4 regions of the Pseudomonas corrugata genome follow, and region 3 is predicted to be linked to each of the others. Evidence: predicted binding sites of a transcription regulator. Region 3 holds the regulator's gene; each other region holds the start of a gene.
What was found. The regulator FliA, encoded in region 3, starts transcription of late flagellar genes. The targets are predictions, from matches to a motif close to CTAAAGTTTNNNNNNNNNNNGCCGNTAA.
Positions count from the first base shown of each region.

Region 1 (4,212 bases), 1.6 Mb from region 3:
GCCACCACCGCAAAACCACGTCCGGCTTCACCGGCACGAGCGGCTTCGATGGCGGCGTTCAGGGCCAGCAGGTTGGTTTGCTGGGAAATACCTTTGATCACATCCAGAATGTGCCCGATGTTATCGGTGCTGGCGTTCAGGGTTTCGATCTGGGTGCAAGAAAGGCTGATTTTCTGCGACAGCTCGGTCATGGCCTGAATGGTTTTTTCCACCACCTGACGACCGTCATCGGCCTGCTCGCTGGCACCACTGGCCTGTTGCGATGCGTCCGCGGCATTGCGGGCGATTTCCTGGGTCGCGGCGCCCAACTGGTTGATGGCCGCCGCCACGCTGTTGGTGCGGGCGCTCTGTTCATCCGAGCCGACGAGTGAAGCGTTTGACGACGTCATCACGCGCTGCGACAAGTCATGCACATGTCGGGTGGCGGAAGACACTTCGGAGATCGAGGCGTGGATCCGCTCCACGAACTGGTTGAACGAGCCGCCCAACACCGCGAACTCATCTTTGCCCTGCACGGCCAGACGTCGGGTCAGGTCGCCTTCGCCCTGGGCAATGTCCTGCATGGCACGCCCCATGGTGGTCAGCGGACGCATCAACACCTGAATCAACAGGCTCAGCAGCAACGCGATGGCCGCGACCGCGACAAACATCGCAATCAGCGCCGAAGTGCGGAACTGGCTCAGCGGCGCATAGGCCTTGTTCTTGTCGATCGACAAACCGATGTACCACTCGGCGCCCGGCAGGCCGGTAACCGGTGTGAACGAGAGAATACGATCCTGCCCGTTCAGCTCGACGTCCTGGATACCTTTGCCAATGCGCACAGGCGTATCGGGATAAATATCCTTGAGGTTCTTCATCACCTGGTCCTTGTCCGGGCTGACGATCACCTGACCGTCACCGCTGACCAGGAAAGCATGGCCGATGCCACCGAAGTCCACCGAATTGATGATTTTCACCAAGGTATCCAGGCTCAGGTCACCGCCCACCACACCCAGCAACTCACCGCTTTTTTTCACCGGCAGGGCAATAGTCACCACCAGCCCGCCAACGGCAGCCGAATAGGGCGGGGTCAGCATGGTTTTATCGGCGGTCACCGCCTGTTTGTACCAAGGGCGCTGACGCGGGTCGTAGCCGTCGGGCATTTTTGCGTCGGGGCGCTGGGTGAAGACACCGTTGGCCTGGCCCACGTAGGTGAACTGGAAATTCGATGTCAGCGCCGGCTGGTCGACCAGCCCCGCCAGATCGGCGGTAGCCCCCTGGTGTGCGATGTTCTGCGCCAGGTTTTCCAGCACCAGGATGCGACCGCTCATCCAGTTCTGGACGCTGCTGGCCGTCAGGTCACCGGATTGTTCGATGGAGGACTCAAGGCTGCGGCCGATGGTGTTTCGCTGCAGATAGTCGTTGTAGAGGGTGAACAGGGCAAAAGCCAGAACTACCACACCAGAGGCGGCTAGAAGGATTTTATGGCTGAATTTCAAATTCATCGAAGAGGCTTCTTATGCAGGGAGTGGGGGTGCATTCCGGTTGCAACGTTCACATGACAGCGCGGGCAGGACTTGTGGTCTGCTCCACTTTGGTGCACGCATATCAGTCTGTCGGCAAGCCCCGGGAAAAAATTAGGCTTTTTTGGCGTGGCCCGACGAGAGGATGAGCGTAGTCGTTATGCACCCGCCCGCCAGGGCTGCTGCATGGCCAACAGGCGCGACCTCAGTGGCAAAGGGAATTGCTCCCTCGCCACGGACTATGGGTCTATCGACGACGTGTGAAAAAAGCCACCTCAACCCTGAACAGCACTCACCGCTTCCTGCCTCGGTTTATCCTCGCCTACAAACCGGTTCGCCCGGCCAAAGGTGCCGAAGTCATTGAACCGCACACCCATCTTGCGCATCACCTTGTGAGCCACCGGCACCGTCAGTTGACGGATGTAGAACGGCTCCTTCACCGCAAAATGATGAATCCCGTGACTGCTGCCGAAGTTGAAGCAGAATGCCTGCAACGGCCACAGCCACCACGGGTTGAGCACCTGGGTTTGCTGGATGACATTGCCCGGTTCGACGTCGCCGTAGTAATGCATGTTGGAACTGATGAAGTGCAGGCAGAAGGTGCGCAACACGTTTGGGCCGATAATCACCACTGCCGCGATGTCGATCACGTGCATCATCGCCAAGGTGTTCGCCGACCAGTCAATCGACGTGCCAAACAGGCCGGCGACGCCATTGGCCCCGTGGAACCCGAGAAACACGTACCAGGCCCCCCAGTGCAGCAACGCCAGCGGGAAATACACTTTCAGCGTGCGTTTGAGGATGCTGCGCCTGTGCGCCCAGGTCCTGGCGCGCAACAAGCGGATGAAGGCCGACATCACGTTATCGCCAACCATCAGCAACCGTGCCAGCCCCCAGGGTTCGCCGTTGGTGATGGCCCGTTCTTCCAGGTCGGCCTCGGTGCCGGACATCTTGTGATGATTGAGGTGCAGATGACGGCGGATCCACGGGTTGATGGTGCTCGGCCGCGCCAGCCACACCAGCCCCATCATCACGTTGTGGGGCAGGCGCTGCTTGCGAAAATACATGCTGTGGATCAGGTCATGCTCCAATTCGTGGGTCAGCGAGGCAAAAAAGGCGTTGAGCAGCAGGCACGCCCAGCCGACCAGGTGGCCATTGATGTAGAGCAGCGCCGATCCGATCATCCCCGCCAGGGCGAACGTCAGAATGCCCGCACCCAAGGCATCCTGATGGAGCAGAATCGGGTAGCGTCTGCGCAATTCTTCGCCATGGGCCAATACCACTTGGCGAATATGGGCGGATCGTTGTTGTGCATTCAATCGCTCGGGACTTGCGCTACGGCCATGCATGGCTTAAATCCTCTGTTAGAGATGTGCTCATCCTGACCAGCGTTGCTGCGCAGGGTGGTAGCCGCAGACGCCAACCTGTTGACCGCAAGCGCCAATCGCCATGACTGAACCTACCACCCTCGCCAGCTGGACCCGCGCCCTGCGCAAACAGCTCGATGCGCTGGGCCTGGATGGCCACGCCTTGTGCCTTGAGGCCGGGCTCGACCCACAGTTGATGGACGATCCGAACGCCCGCTACCCGCTTTCAGCCACCACCCGTCTATGGGCATTGGCGGTGCAAGCCAGCGGCGATCCGGCAATCGGCCTGCGGGTGTCACGCTTCGTAAGTCCCACGACATTTCACGCATTGGGTTACGCCCTGGTGGCCAGCGGCAGTCTGCGCGAAGTATTCGAGCGCATCGTGCGCTATCACCCGGTGGTCAGCGACGCGCTGACGCTGCAACTGACCCGTTGCGAGGACCGCTACCGTTTCACCCTTGATGTGCCCCAGGGCCGCCCTATGCCGGCTTTCGAAGCCATCGACGCGTTCGCTGCGATTTACGTGCGCACCTGTCGCAATCGCCTGGGTCGCGACTACGCACCATTGGCGGTTTACCTGCGGCGCCCTGAACCGGCAGACCCTGCACCGTGGCATAAGGTGTTCCGCTCGCCGGTGCATTTCGCCGCCGAACACGATTATCTGGAGTTCAGCCTTGCCGATTTCGACAGCCACCTGGACGATGCCAACCCGGAGCTGGCCGAACACAACGAAGCGGTGCTCAAGCGCACCCTCGCCCACCTCCAGCCACTGACCTGGGAGCGCAAGGTGCGCGCAGCCATCGAGGCCCAATTACCCGAAGGCGAACCCAGCGCCGAACGCATCGCCCAAGCCATGCACCTGAGCCTGCGCAGCCTGCAACGACACCTGGCTGATGAAGGCTGCCGCTTCGACGCGCTGCTCAACGAGTGCCGGGAAAACCTGGCACTGCTGCACCTGCGCGATCCCCAATGCTCGTTGAGCGAAGTCGGCTACCTGCTGGGGTTTGCCGATGCCAGCAGCTTCAGCCGCGCGTTCAAGCGCTGGACTGGAATGACGCCCGGGCAGTTTCGGGAGGGGTTGCGCTAGCAGGGCTGGCCTCATCGCGAGCAGGCTCGCTCCCACAGAGATGCACGGCCAATACAGACTCAATGTGGGAGCGAGCCTGCTCGCGAAAGCGATGGATCAGTCGATACCGCACTCAGACCAGTGTCATCTCCCGCAACCGCCCCATATCAAGGATCTCGATCTCGCCATAACCGAGGTGAAGAATGCCTTGGGTCTGCAGATCCTTGAGGATCTGGTTGGTGGTCTGGCGTGACAGCGAGAGCATCAGGGCCAGTTG
Region 1 covers NZ_CP130434.1:419,253-423,464, reverse strand. The annotation lists gene QZH45_RS01880 (methyl-accepting chemotaxis protein) at 1-1,484, opposite strand, end outside; gene QZH45_RS01875 (fatty acid desaturase) at 1,778-2,851, opposite strand; gene QZH45_RS01870 (AraC family transcriptional regulator) at 2,952-3,956, shown strand; gene QZH45_RS01865 (Crp/Fnr family transcriptional regulator) at 4,069-4,212, opposite strand, start outside.
Region 1: QZH45_RS01880 (methyl-accepting chemotaxis protein) is a predicted target of FliA. The motif match lies at 1,593-1,620, and genes of this name have one in related genera.

Region 2 (4,212 bases), 1.2 Mb from region 3:
AGGGATGTGGCCGGTGCTGTAGCGGGCGGCGCTGGTCAGGTCCACCAGAATCAGCTCGCGGGCGTCGAGACGCGGGAGCAGATCGCTGGGCTCGATCACCAGCGGCAAGCCAGAGAAGTCAGGCATGTCACGCCTCCAGGGACGCAAAAGGAAGGGATTGTACCAAGTTCAGCGGCCACGGTTGGTAAAGGTATGAAGCGCCCGTTCGATGCACTGCACGGTCCTGCCGAAGGCTTGCACCGTCACATCCACGAAGGGGCCGCCGCCCTGGTCCACGGCCACCAGCATGATCACCCGGCCATTGCAGGTCAGGGAGCGCAACAGCATGTGCTCGCCCTTGAACAGTGCGCGCAGTCCCGGTGGCAGCAGTGCCGAGAACTGTGCATTGTTTTCCGGGTTCAGGCGAACCTGTGCCTGCTGCGCCAGCAACCGCTGCAACACCTTGCTCTGGCTGATGGAGAAACTCATGGCCGCGGCCTCAGGGGGCAGGCCGGCGATCTGGTGCACGCGCACGCTGGTCTGGCTGCGGTCGGCCATCAGGATCATCACCCGGCGCATGCCGCACGCCACCAGCGCATCCCGTGCCGAAGTGGTCAAGTGCATGGCGTTGCTGAAGGGGCTTGGCTCCACCAGCAGCGCGGCGCATCGTTTGCGCCACAGGGCCAGGTCTTCGGTGCTGGGTTCGGCGACGGAGGACCTTGCGGCCTGGACGCGACGGCTGCCCGGTGGCCAGATCAGCGCCACGGCCGGATGCCAGAGGTCCGGCATGGCGTGGTGACGGGCACTGCTGGCGGCCTGTTGGTGCAACTGTTGCTGAAGCTCATCCATGGGCATCTGCAGGTACAGGCTGGTAAGGTATTGCCAGCGGATGCTGTGGGGGCAATCCCACGCCTGATGCGCCGACAGTGCCAGGCCATTAGCCAGCAGCACGGTATTGGCCGGCTGGTTGAGCCAGCGTCGCAGGGTCGGGTCATCGTCCAGGCGGTTTTGCTGGCGCAGCGGGTGTTCGCTGTCCCGGGCGATGCGCAACACCTTCACCAGCTCACGGCGCTCATTGAGCAGCAGGCGATAGCCTTGCGCCACCCAATTCGGCAAGCGCCAGGCTTCCACCACCGCGAGACAGATCTCCAGCAGGCCGACACCGAACAGTTCGCGCTCCACCTTGCTGGCCGACTGACCTCTATGGATCACCCGCATCTCCCATTCCCCCAGCAATCGCGGGTGAGTCAGGGCCAGGGGCCAGAGCGGTGACAGGAACAACAGGCTGCCCCAGTGGATGTCCTGCCACAGCCGTGCCAGGCGGCTGGCAAAAAAGCCATTGGCCTGTTGCGTGGCGTGCTGGCTGATCAACTGCAACTGGCGCAGGGTGACGGGGATCTCCTGCTCCGGCAGCGAGGGCAGACGGGCGAGCAGCTCCTCGGTACGCGTGAGGCCGAGGCGGTTGATGGCCACTTCGAGGTTTTCCGCCGGTTCAGTGAGGCTGCCATGGGTATGATGGTTGGCTTCGCGGATAACGCTCAGGGCCAGGGCAGGGCTGTCCTGCATGAGCTCGGCGATGTCGCGCAACGAGCGGCGACTGTCGGCAATGGCCCTGCAGACCCGGTCATGACTGGCCTGGGGCACCGGCAAATGCACGCCCTCGAGCAGTTTCACCCAGCCTTCGAGCGTGGTCGGTCGTGGGGTTGGAACCTTCGTTTCGTTAGCCATGGCTGGACGTGATCATCGCATGCTGCAACGTGGCAAATTGGCTTTTCGCCTGAACTGGCTATAGTCTGGCGCAGTTTTGCCGATAAGTAGAAGAAGAGATTTTCCAGCTTCCGAATATGACCTTGAACCCGACTTAAATAAGTACTTTCAATCTATGGCTAAAATTATCGGCATCATTGTCGTGTTCGCGAGCGTACTCGGCGGATACGTGCTCTCCCATGGCAAGATTGCCGCCCTGATCCAACCCTTCGAGGTGATGATCATCGGTGGCGCGGCCCTTGGCGCATTCCTGCAGGCCAACCCCGGCTACATGACGATGCATGTGCTCAAGAAGTCCTTGGGCATGTTCAGTTCGCGCTTCAGTCACACTTTCTATCTCGAGGTGCTGGGGCTGATCTACGAGATCCTCAACAAGAGCCGCCGCGAAGGCATGATGGCGATCGAGGGCGATATCGAAGACGCCGCCGCCAGCCCGATCTTCGCCAAGTATCCAGCAGTGCTCAAGGACGCCCGCATGACGGCGTTCATCTGTGATTACCTGCGCATCATGTCGTCCGGCAACATGGCCCCCCATGAACTCGAAGGCCTGTTCGACATGGAGTTGTACAGCCTCAAGGAGGACCTGGAGCATCCGTCCCACGCCGTGACCGGCATCGCCGACGCCATGCCCGGCTTCGGTATTGTCGCGGCGGTACTGGGTATCGTGGTGACCATGGCTTCCCTGGGCGATGGCGACCAGAAGTCCATCGGCCTGCACGTGGGGGCGGCCCTGGTCGGTACCTTCTTCGGTATTCTGGCCGCGTATGGTTTCTTCGGTCCGCTGGCCCACTCCCTGGCCCATGATGCCAAGGAAGAGCTCAATACCTACGAGGCCATCAAGGCCTCCCTGGTGGCCTCGGCCTCGGGCATGCCGCCTTCGCTGGCGGTGGAGTTCGGCCGCAAGGTTCTGTACCCGGCGCATCGTCCGAGCTTTGCCGAGCTGGAACAAGCGGTTCGCGGTCGCTAAGCCATGGAGAACAACCAGCCGATCATCATCAAGCGCGTCAAGCGCATCGCCGGCGGGCATCATGGGGGCGCCTGGAAAATCGCCTTCGCCGACTTTGCGACGGCGATGATGGCGTTCTTCCTGGTGCTGTGGCTGCTGTCCACCGCGACCCCGGAACAGAAGATCGCCATCGCCGGTTACTTCAAGGACCCGGTCGGCTTCTCCGAAAGCGGTACGCCCTACATCATCGACCTGGGCGGCTCGCCGACCCTGGCACCCGAGACTACCCTCAATCCCGAGGTCAAATCCCAGCCGCAGCCCGACAAGGTAACGGTGGATTCCGAGCAGGTCGAAGGCATGGCCGAGCAGGTCGAGCGCGAACGCCTGGAGTTGCTCCTGCAGGAGTTGCAGAACAAGGTCGACGAGAACCCGCAACTGCAGAAATTCAAGGATCAGATCCTGTTCGAGATCACGCCGAACGGCTTGCGCATCCAGATCACGGATGCCGAGAACCGGCCGATGTTCGATTCCGGCAGCGCCCGGTTGAAGCCTTATTTCGAAGACATCCTGCTGGCCATGGCCGACACCATCAAGGCGGTGCCGAACAAGATCAGTATCAGCGGTCATACCGACGCCAAGCCGTACATCGGCAAGGGTGACTTCGGTAACTGGGAGCTCTCCGCCAACCGTGCCAACGCGGCACGTCGTGCCCTGGTGGCCGGCAGCTATCCGGATGAGCAGGTGGCACGGGTGGTCGGGTATGCCTCTTCGGCATTGTTCGACCGCAAGGACCCGTTCAATCCGGTCAACCGGCGTATCGATATCGTGGTGTTGACCAAGAAGGCGCAGAAGGCCATCGAAGGCTCGCAGACTGACGATCCGGCACCGGACCCGGCCCAGGGCCAGGGTTCCCCGGGCGAAGCACCAGCGGCGACGCCTGGTGCTGCGGCTGATCCGAACGCCTTGCCGGCCGATCAGCAACCGGTGCCGGCCCACGAGTTGCGCGAGCGCCTGAACCTGTTCGACGACGCCGCACCGAAACCGGCGGGAACACCTGCGCAGTGATTGGGCTCGTGGGAGCAAAGCTTGCTCGCGATGCAGGTGACACGATTCAACTGCAAGACCGAGTCAACGTTCATCGCGGGCAAGCCTTGCTCCCACAGACGGGAGCAAGCTCCCTCGCCACAACTGCGCCCGGCTCACCTTCAGATCAATAACCGCTTTCCGGCAAGCTGGCGATGATCGAACGATAGCTGTTCATCCGTTGTTGCTGCACGCGGCCGTCTTCCAGTGCCTTGAGCAAGGCGCAGCCGGGTTCGCGATCATGCTTGCAGTCGCGGAAGCGGCAAGTGCCGATCAGGTCGTTGAACTCGATGAACCCGGCCTCCACATCGGCCCGGCTGACATGGCCCAGGCCGAACTCACGGATGCCTGGCGAGTCGATCAACTCACCGCCGCCCGGAAAGTGGAACAACCGCGCGGTAGTGGTGGTATGGGTGCCCTGGCCGGACAGCTCGGAC
Region 2 covers NZ_CP130434.1:817,753-821,964, forward strand. The annotation lists gene QZH45_RS03535 (rhodanese-like domain-containing protein) at 1-126, opposite strand, end outside; gene QZH45_RS03540 (HDOD domain-containing protein) at 169-1,707, opposite strand; gene motA (flagellar motor stator protein MotA) at 1,862-2,713, shown strand; gene motB (flagellar motor protein MotB) at 2,717-3,757, shown strand; gene rsgA (small ribosomal subunit biogenesis GTPase RsgA) at 3,903-4,212, opposite strand, start outside.
Region 2: motA (flagellar motor stator protein MotA) is a predicted target of FliA. The motif match lies at 1,766-1,793, and genes of this name have one in related genera.

Region 3 (4,212 bases):
GGGGTGATTGCCATGGTCGGCCCGGCCGGCATGGGCAAGACCACTACCTTGGCCAAGCTCGCCGCCCGTTATGTACTCAAGTACGGTGCCCAGAGCATTGCCCTGGTCAGCATGGACAGCTTCCGTATCGGCGCCCAGGAACAGCTCAAGACCCTGGGCCGGATTCTCAACGTGTCGGTGACCCATGTGGATCCGGGTCAATCCCTGGCCCAGGCGCTCGAACCTCTCTTGCGCAAGCGCGTCGTGCTGATCGATACCGCAGGCTTGCAAGCCAGCGATCCGGCTCTGCGCATGCAGCTTGAAAGCCTGGCCGGGCGCGGCATCAAGTCAAAAAATTATCTCGTGTTGGCAACCACCAGCCAGAAACAGGTTCTAACCGCCGCCTACCACAGCTACAAACGCTGCGGATTGGCCGGTTGCATCCTGACCAAGCTGGACGAAACGGCAAGCCTGGGCGAGGTATTGAGCCTGGCGATCGGTCACGATCTGCCGGTGGCGTACCTGACTGATGGACCGCGGATCCCGGATGATTTGCATCTGCCGCGTCGCCACCAACTGGTCAGCCGTGCCGTGAGTGTGCAAATGCAGGACGAACCCAGCGAAGAAGCCATGGCTGATATGTTCGCTGATATCTACCACAGCCCGACCAAGCAGGTTGGCTGAGGTAATCATGAATATTTTTTGTACCTACATCGATGGTCTGCCAGGCAATGTTCCGTATGTGAACGCGCAGCCAGTAATGTGGCCTCCGTCTAAGTAAGACAGGTAAAGAACGAACATGGGCAGCATGCATCCCGTACAGGTGATCGCGGTGACCGGCGGCAAAGGTGGCGTCGGCAAGACTAACGTGTCAGTGAACTTGTCCCTGGCTCTGGCAGAGCTTGGCCGACGGGTCATGCTGCTGGACGCCGACCTGGGCCTGGCGAACGTCGACGTGCTGCTGGGGCTCACTCCCAAACGCACGCTGGCGGACGTCATCGAAGGCCGGTGCGAGCTGCGCGACGTACTGTTGCAGGGGCCGGGCGGGATTCGCATCGTGCCGGCGGCTTCCGGCACCCAGAGCATGGTTCATCTGACCCCGGCCCAGCACGCTGGCCTGATCCAGGCATTCAGCGACATCGGCGACAACCTCGATGTGCTGGTGATTGACACGGCGGCGGGTATCGGTGATTCGGTCGTCAGCTTCGTGCGCGCCGCCCAGGAAGTGCTGCTGGTGGTCTGCGACGAACCCACCTCCATCACCGACGCCTATGCCCTGATCAAGCTATTGAACCGCGACTACGGCATGAACCGCTTCCGCGTCCTGGCCAATATGGCCCAGAGCCCCCAGGAAGGGCGCAACCTGTTTGCCAAGCTGACCAAGGTCACCGATCGCTTCCTGGACGTTGCCCTGCAGTACGTCGGCGCCGTGCCGTACGACGAGAGCGTTCGCAAGGCCGTCCAGAAGCAACGTGCCGTCTATGAAGCTTTTCCCCGTTCCAAATGCGCGCTTGCGTTCAAGGCTATCGCCCAGAAGGTGGATACCTGGCCACTGCCGGCCAATCCGCGCGGGCATCTGGAATTTTTCGTCGAGCGTCTCGTGCAACAAACAGCAGGGCCCGTGTTATGACAGCCAGCGGTTACAACCACCTCTACAAAAAATCGGCACGGGACGCCCAATACGAGTTGATCGAGCGTTACGCGCCCCTGGTCAAGCGCATTGCCTATCACTTGCTGGCGCGGTTGCCGGCCAGTGTCCAGGTCGAAGACCTGATCCAGGCGGGCATGATCGGCTTGCTCGAAGTGGCGAACAAATACGACGCGAGCAAGGGTGCCAGTTTCGAGACATACGCAGGCATTCGCATTCGCGGCGCGATGCTCGACGAAGTCCGCAAGGGCGACTGGGCACCCCGTTCGGTGCACCGCAATACCCGCATGGTCAGTGACGCCATTCGCGCTATTGAAGCGAAAACCGGACGAGACGCTAAAGATCACGAAGTTGCGGCCGAACTCCAGTTGAGTCTCGATGATTATTACGGGATTTTGAACGATACCTTGGGCAGCCGCCTGTTCAGTTTCGACGACCTGTTGCAGGACGGCGATCATGAAGGGCTGCACGAGGATGGCGCGAGTACTCACATGGAGCCTGCGCGTGACCTGGAAGACGAACGTTTCCAGAGCGCGCTGGCCGATGCGATTGCCAATTTGCCGGAGCGTGAGCGACTGGTCTTGGCGCTGTACTACGACGAAGAGCTGAACCTCAAGGAAATCGGTGAAGTCCTGGGGGTCAGCGAATCGCGGGTCAGTCAGTTACACAGCCAGTGCGCCGCCCGTTTGCGGGGGCGTTTGGGGGAGTGGCGAGCGCGCTGACAGTCGGTGCGGGGAGGTTGCGAACAGGGTTTGCGTGGCACGCGTTGCGCAGTCTCGATCCGTTGTGTCCCGCACCGTTGTCGAATGCTGTACCGGATTGATTGAAATGGCGCGTTCAGGTGCTGCACGCGTTTAAGACTGCTTGGAGGTCGAATTGGACAAGAACATGAAAATCCTCATCGTTGATGACTTTTCAACGATGCGGCGGATCATAAAAAACCTGTTGCGTGACCTTGGGTTCACCAACACGGTCGAGGCTGACGATGGCACCACTGCCATCCCGGTTCTCAACAGCGGGAGCATCGACTTTCTGGTGACTGACTGGAACATGCCCGGCATGACCGGTATCGACTTGCTGCGCCATGTGCGCGCTGATGAAAAACTCAAGCACCTGCCGGTGCTGATGGTCACCGCCGAAGCCAAGCGCGAGCAGATCATCGAAGCGGCCCAAGCCGGTGTGAACGGCTATGTGGTCAAACCCTTCACGGCCCAGGCGTTGAAAGAGAAGATCGAAAAAATCTTCGAACGCATCGGTTAACGGCGCCACGGGGGAGCTATGGAGAATAACGAAGCTTCAATGGGCGATTTCGAATCGACCCTGAAAAAACATGCCCGCGAACTGGTCGACAGCCTTGAAAAAGGTCGTTTCGGCGATGCTGTCCAAATGATCCACGAGCTCAATCAGACCCGGGATCGTGGTCTGTACCAGGAAGTCGGCAAGCTCACCCGTGAACTGCACAGCGCGATCGTCAACTTCCAGATCGATCCGAACATGCCCCAGGCCGAGGAGGTCTCGCAGATCACTGACGCGACCGAGCGGCTGTCCTACGTAGTCAAACTGACCGAGGCTGCCGCCAACCGCACCATGGACTTGGTGGAAAGTGCCACGCCTCTGGTCAACGGCCTTGGCGATGAAGCCCAGGCCTTGAGCGTCGACTGGGGCCGTTTCATGCGTCGTGAAGTAGGCGCGGAAGAATTCCGGGAGCTGGCACGTCGGGTCGACGGTTTTCTGACACGCAGCAGCGCCGATAACCGCGCGGTCGCGAGCAACCTCAACGATATTCTGCTGGCTCAGGACTATCAGGACCTGACCGGCCAGGTGATCAAGCGCGTCACCCAATTGGTCACCGAAGTCGAAAGCAATCTGCTCAAACTGGTGTTGATGGCCAGCCAGGTCGACCGCTTTGCGGGCATCGAACACGACCGTGAAGCGATGCTTGCTGAAAAAGATCCACAAAAACATCTCTCTCAGGGTGAAGGTCCGCAAATTCATGCCGATAAAAGAGAAGACGTTATGTCCGGTCAGGACGATGTGGACGATTTGCTGTCCAGCCTTGGATTTTAGCCCTGTTTTAGGAGCACCCCATTAATGAGCTTCGGCGCCGATGAAGAGATCCTTCAGGATTTCCTGGTTGAGGCCGGCGAGATTCTAGAGCAACTGTCCGAGCAATTGGTCGAGCTGGAAAGCCGACCGGATGATGCGGATTTGCTTAATGCAATCTTTCGCGGTTTCCACACTGTAAAAGGAGGCGCCGGCTTCCTTCAGCTCAACGAGCTGGTGGAGTGCTGCCACATTGCCGAGAACGTGTTCGACATCCTGCGCAAGGGTGAGCGTCGCGTGGATTCGGAATTGATGGACGTGGTGCTCGAAGCGCTGGACGCGGTCAACAGCATGTTCAGCGAGGTGCGTGACCGTTCACCGATCACCGCCGCCACCCCTGAGTTACTCGCTGCGCTGTCGCGCCTGGCCGAGCCGCAATCGGCTGACGAAGTCGCTCCGGTCGAGACCGCGGTTGAAGAACCCGTCGCCGAGGAGCCAGTCGCCGAGGAATCGGGCGATATTACCGATAACGAATTTGAACA
Region 3 covers NZ_CP130434.1:2,061,628-2,065,839, forward strand. The annotation lists gene flhF (flagellar biosynthesis protein FlhF) at 1-663, shown strand, start outside; gene fleN (flagellar synthesis regulator FleN) at 779-1,609, shown strand; gene fliA (RNA polymerase sigma factor FliA) at 1,606-2,349, shown strand; gene QZH45_RS09305 (chemotaxis response regulator CheY) at 2,516-2,887, shown strand; gene QZH45_RS09310 (protein phosphatase CheZ) at 2,906-3,694, shown strand; gene QZH45_RS09315 (chemotaxis protein CheA) at 3,719-4,212, shown strand, end outside.

Region 4 (4,212 bases), 3.2 Mb from region 3:
TAAAGCTCGGCTCCCCGGCCGCCGGTTTGCCTGACACCACCTCGGTCTGCGGCTCCAGGCCCTTGCGTCCCATCAGCACTTCATAGGCCGATTCGCGATCTATGGGTTTATCGTAGCGCCCCTGCAACGGCGAACGGGCGATCAATCCGGCGCGCTCGGCCTCGGTCAGCGGCCCGATACGCGATTGCGGTGGCGCCACCAACACGCGCCGGACCATCTCCGGCGTACCTTTTTCCTGCAAGGTGCCCACCAGGGCCTCGCCGATGCCCAGCTCGGTAAGCACCGTCAAGGCATCGAACTGCGGGTTCGGACGGAAGCCGTCCGCCACCGCCCGCAGGGACTTCTGCTCCTTGGTGGTAAAGGCCCGCAGGCCATGCTGGATGCGCAATCCCAACTGTGCCAGGACGTCGTCTGGCAAGTCGCCCGGCGATTGCGTGACAAAGTAGACCCCGACGCCTTTGGAGCGGATCAGGCGCACCACTTGCTCCAACCGCTCCTGCAACGCCTTCGGCGTACCGGCGAACAGCAGATGCGCCTCATCGAAGAACAGCGCCAGCAACGGTTTGTCCGCATCACCACGTTCGGGCAATTGCTCGAACAGCTCGGCCAGCAGCCACAGCAGGAACGTCGCGTAGACCTTGGGCGATTCGTGGACCAGACGACTGGCGTCCAGCAAGTGAATGCGGCCGCGACCGTCGCTGTCCGGCTGCAGGATGTCTTCGAGCTGCAAGGCCGGTTCGCCGAACAAAGCATCGCCCCCCTGCTGTTCCAGGGTGGACAAGCGCCGCAACAGCGCCTGGCTGGAACCGGTGGTCATCAGGGCCGCATCGTCCCCCAATAGCGCCGGGTTGTCCTTGAGGTGGTTGAGCAGGGCCTTCAGATCCTTGAGATCCAGCAATAGCAGGCCTTCCCGATCCGCCACCTTGAACGCGGCGTATAGCGCCGCCTGCTGGCTGTCAGTCAGCTCCAGCAGGCTGCCGAGCAGCAACGGCCCCATCTCGCTCAGGGTGGTGCGCAACGGATGACCGGACTGGCCGTGAACGTCCCACAGGGTCACCGGATAGGCCCGAGGCTCATGCTTGAGCCAAGGCATGCCGGCAATACGCTCGGCGACTTTGCCCTGGGGGTTTCCGGCGGCGCCGAGTCCACACAGGTCGCCCTTGATGTCCGCCGCGAACACCGCCACGCCGGCATCGCTGAAGGCTTCGGCCAGGCGCTGCAGAGTGACGGTCTTGCCGGTTCCCGTGGCGCCTGCTATCAGGCCATGACGGTTCGCCAGGCGCATGGCCTGCTCAATGGGCTGGCCGGCGAGGTCGGCCCCGATAACGAGTTGCAGAGAGTCAGGCATGTGGTCACCTGTGATTAATTTTTGATCGAGTATGGCCGATATAAAAAGCAACAGACTTCACTGAAAACACGGTCGGATAATTCCCCAGGGAGGGAAGGAAATATCAGAACTTTCAATACGGCGCCTTTTTTCGAACTTTTCATATAAAAGCACGCCCAGAGCTATAAGACTCCGCGGAACCCCGAACCATGAACAAAAACCTGCGTTTCAGCCACAAAATCCTGATTGCCGCCGCTCTGATTGTCATAGCAGCCTTCGCTTCATTCACCGCCTACAACGATTACCTGCAACGCAACGCCATTCGCGACGACCTGGACAGCTACCTGCATGAAATGAGCGACGTCACGGCGAGCAACATTCAGACCTGGCTGAGCGGCCGTATTCTGCTGATCGAAAACCTGGCCCAGAACATCGCCGCCACTCCAGATCAGGCCAGCGTCACCCGTCTGCTGGAACAGAAAGCTCTGACCTCCACCTTCATGGCATCCTACCTGGGCGATGCCAAGGGCAGCTTCATCATACGCCCCGACGCGAAGATGCCCGATGGCTTCGATCCCCGGGTACGTCCCTGGTACAAAGGCGCCGAAAGCAGCGGCACCGCTACCCTGACCGAACCCTACATCGATGCCGCCAGCGGCGGACTGATCATATCCATCGCCAGCGCATCCAGAAACAATGGGCAAAGTGTCGGCGTGGTAGGTGGCGACCTTAGCCTGCAAACCATCATCGATAACCTCAAGACCGTGGATTTCGACGGCATGGGCTACGCCTACCTGGTCAGCGCCGACGGCAAGATCCTGGTACACCCCGACAAAGCCCTGGTCATGAAGACCCTGAACGATGCCTATCCACACAACACGCCGAAGATCAGCGACCAGATCAGCGAAGTCGAGGTCGACGGCCATACGCGCATCGTCACCTTTACCCCGATCAAGGGCTTGCCCTCGGTGAATTGGTACGTTGGTGTGTCGGTCGACAAGGATCAGGCCTACTCGATGCTCAGCAATTTCCGAACCTCGGCGGTGATCGCCACCGTCATTGCCGTGGTCTTCATCATCGCGCTGCTGAGCATGCTGATTCGTCTCCTGATCCAGCCATTGCATGTCATGACCCGGGCCATGGAGGACATCGCCGACGGCGAGGGCGACCTGACCAAACGCCTGACGATCCAGAACCAGGACGAATTCGGCATCCTGGGCACCGCATTCAATCGCTTCGTAGAGCGGATCCATGGATCGATCCGGGAAGTGTCTTCCGCCACCGAGCATGTCAACGAAGTCGCCTTGCGCGTGGTGAGCGCTTCGAACTCGTCGATGGTCAACTCCGACGAACAGTCCAGCCGAACCAACAGCGTCGCCGCAGCCATCAACCAATTGGGTGCCGCAGCCCAGGAAATCGCCCGCAATGCGGCCCAGGCCTCCCATCAAGCCAGCGATGCCCGAGGCCTGGCGGAAGACGGCCAGCAAGTGGTGGACCGCAGCATTGCCGCAATGAACCGGCTGTCCGATCTGCTGAGTACCTCAAGCAGCAACATCGAATCGCTGAACAGCAAAACCGTGAACATCGGCCAGATCCTGGAAGTGATCACCAGCATTTCCCAGCAAACCAACCTGCTGGCCCTCAACGCCGCGATCGAAGCAGCCCGGGCAGGTGAGGCCGGGCGCGGATTTGCCGTAGTGGCCGATGAGGTGCGCAACCTGGCCCATCGCACCCAGGAATCGGCGCAACAGGTGCAGACCATGATCGAGGAATTGCAGGTCGGCGCGAGGGCGTCGGTCACGACCATGAATGACAGCCAGCGTCACAGTCAGGAGAGCGTGGAGATCGCCAACCAGGCCGGAGAACGGCTGAACAGCGTGACCCAGCGCATAGGTGAAATCGACGGCATGAACCAGTCGGTGGCCACGGCCACGGAGGAACAAACGGCCGTGGTGGAGTCGATCAACGTGGACATCACCGAGATCAACACCTTGAACCAGGAAGGCGTGGAAAACCTGCAATCCACCTTGCGCGCATGCTCCGATCTTGAGCGGCAGGCGGCGCGGCTCAAACAGTTGGTAGGCAGTTTCCGTATCTAACGCACTAAAAGGCTGCTGCGGCCGCCCCCAATCCCCTGAGGGAGCGGGCTTGCTCGCGAAAGCGGTGGGTCAGTTTGAAGTGATGCCGGATGCGAAGCCGCCATCGCGAGCAGGCTCGCTCCCACCCTGGATTTACCGTGGACACACACACGCTCCGGCCCGCCCCAATCCCCTGTGGGAGCGGGCCTGCCCGCGTTGAAGGCCGATCAGGCAAGTAACATTCCACTGCCTCCACCCCACCACAACCCAACCGAACATCTATTCTTCAGGAAGGTCAACTCAGGAGAACACAGACCGGAGGGATGTTCATCGTGCATATAGCGGACATAACCATGTTCTACGCCCCTGCCAGCGGAGGCGTGCGCACTTATCTGGATGCCAAGCACCGTCGTCTGGGGGATCGGCCCGGTATCCGTCACAGTCTGCTGATTCCCGGCGCGCATTTGAGCGAGCAGGACGGGATCTACAAGGTGCCTGCCCCTGCTCTGCCCTTCGGCAAGGGCTACCGCTTCCCACTTCGCCTCGCACCCTGGCGCAACGCCCTGCGCGATCTGCAACCGGATCTGATAGAAGTCGGCGATCCCTACCTCACCGCCTGGGCCGCACTGGACGCCCGGCGCCAGCTGGACGTACCCGTGATCGGGTTCTATCACTCCGACCTGCCCTTGCTGGTGAGCAATCGTATGGGCAATTGGTTCACCCCCAACATCGAAGCCTACGTCAGCAAGTTGTACGGCAACTTCGACCGGGTCCTGGCACCGAGCCAGGTCATGGCCGACAAGCTGG
Region 4 covers NZ_CP130434.1:5,365,655-5,369,866, forward strand. The annotation lists gene QZH45_RS24020 (helicase HerA-like domain-containing protein) at 1-1,348, opposite strand, end outside; gene QZH45_RS24025 (methyl-accepting chemotaxis protein) at 1,537-3,426, shown strand; gene QZH45_RS24030 (glycosyltransferase family 4 protein) at 3,729-4,212, shown strand, end outside.
Region 4: QZH45_RS24025 (methyl-accepting chemotaxis protein) is a predicted target of FliA. The motif match lies at 1,363-1,390, and genes of this name have one in related genera.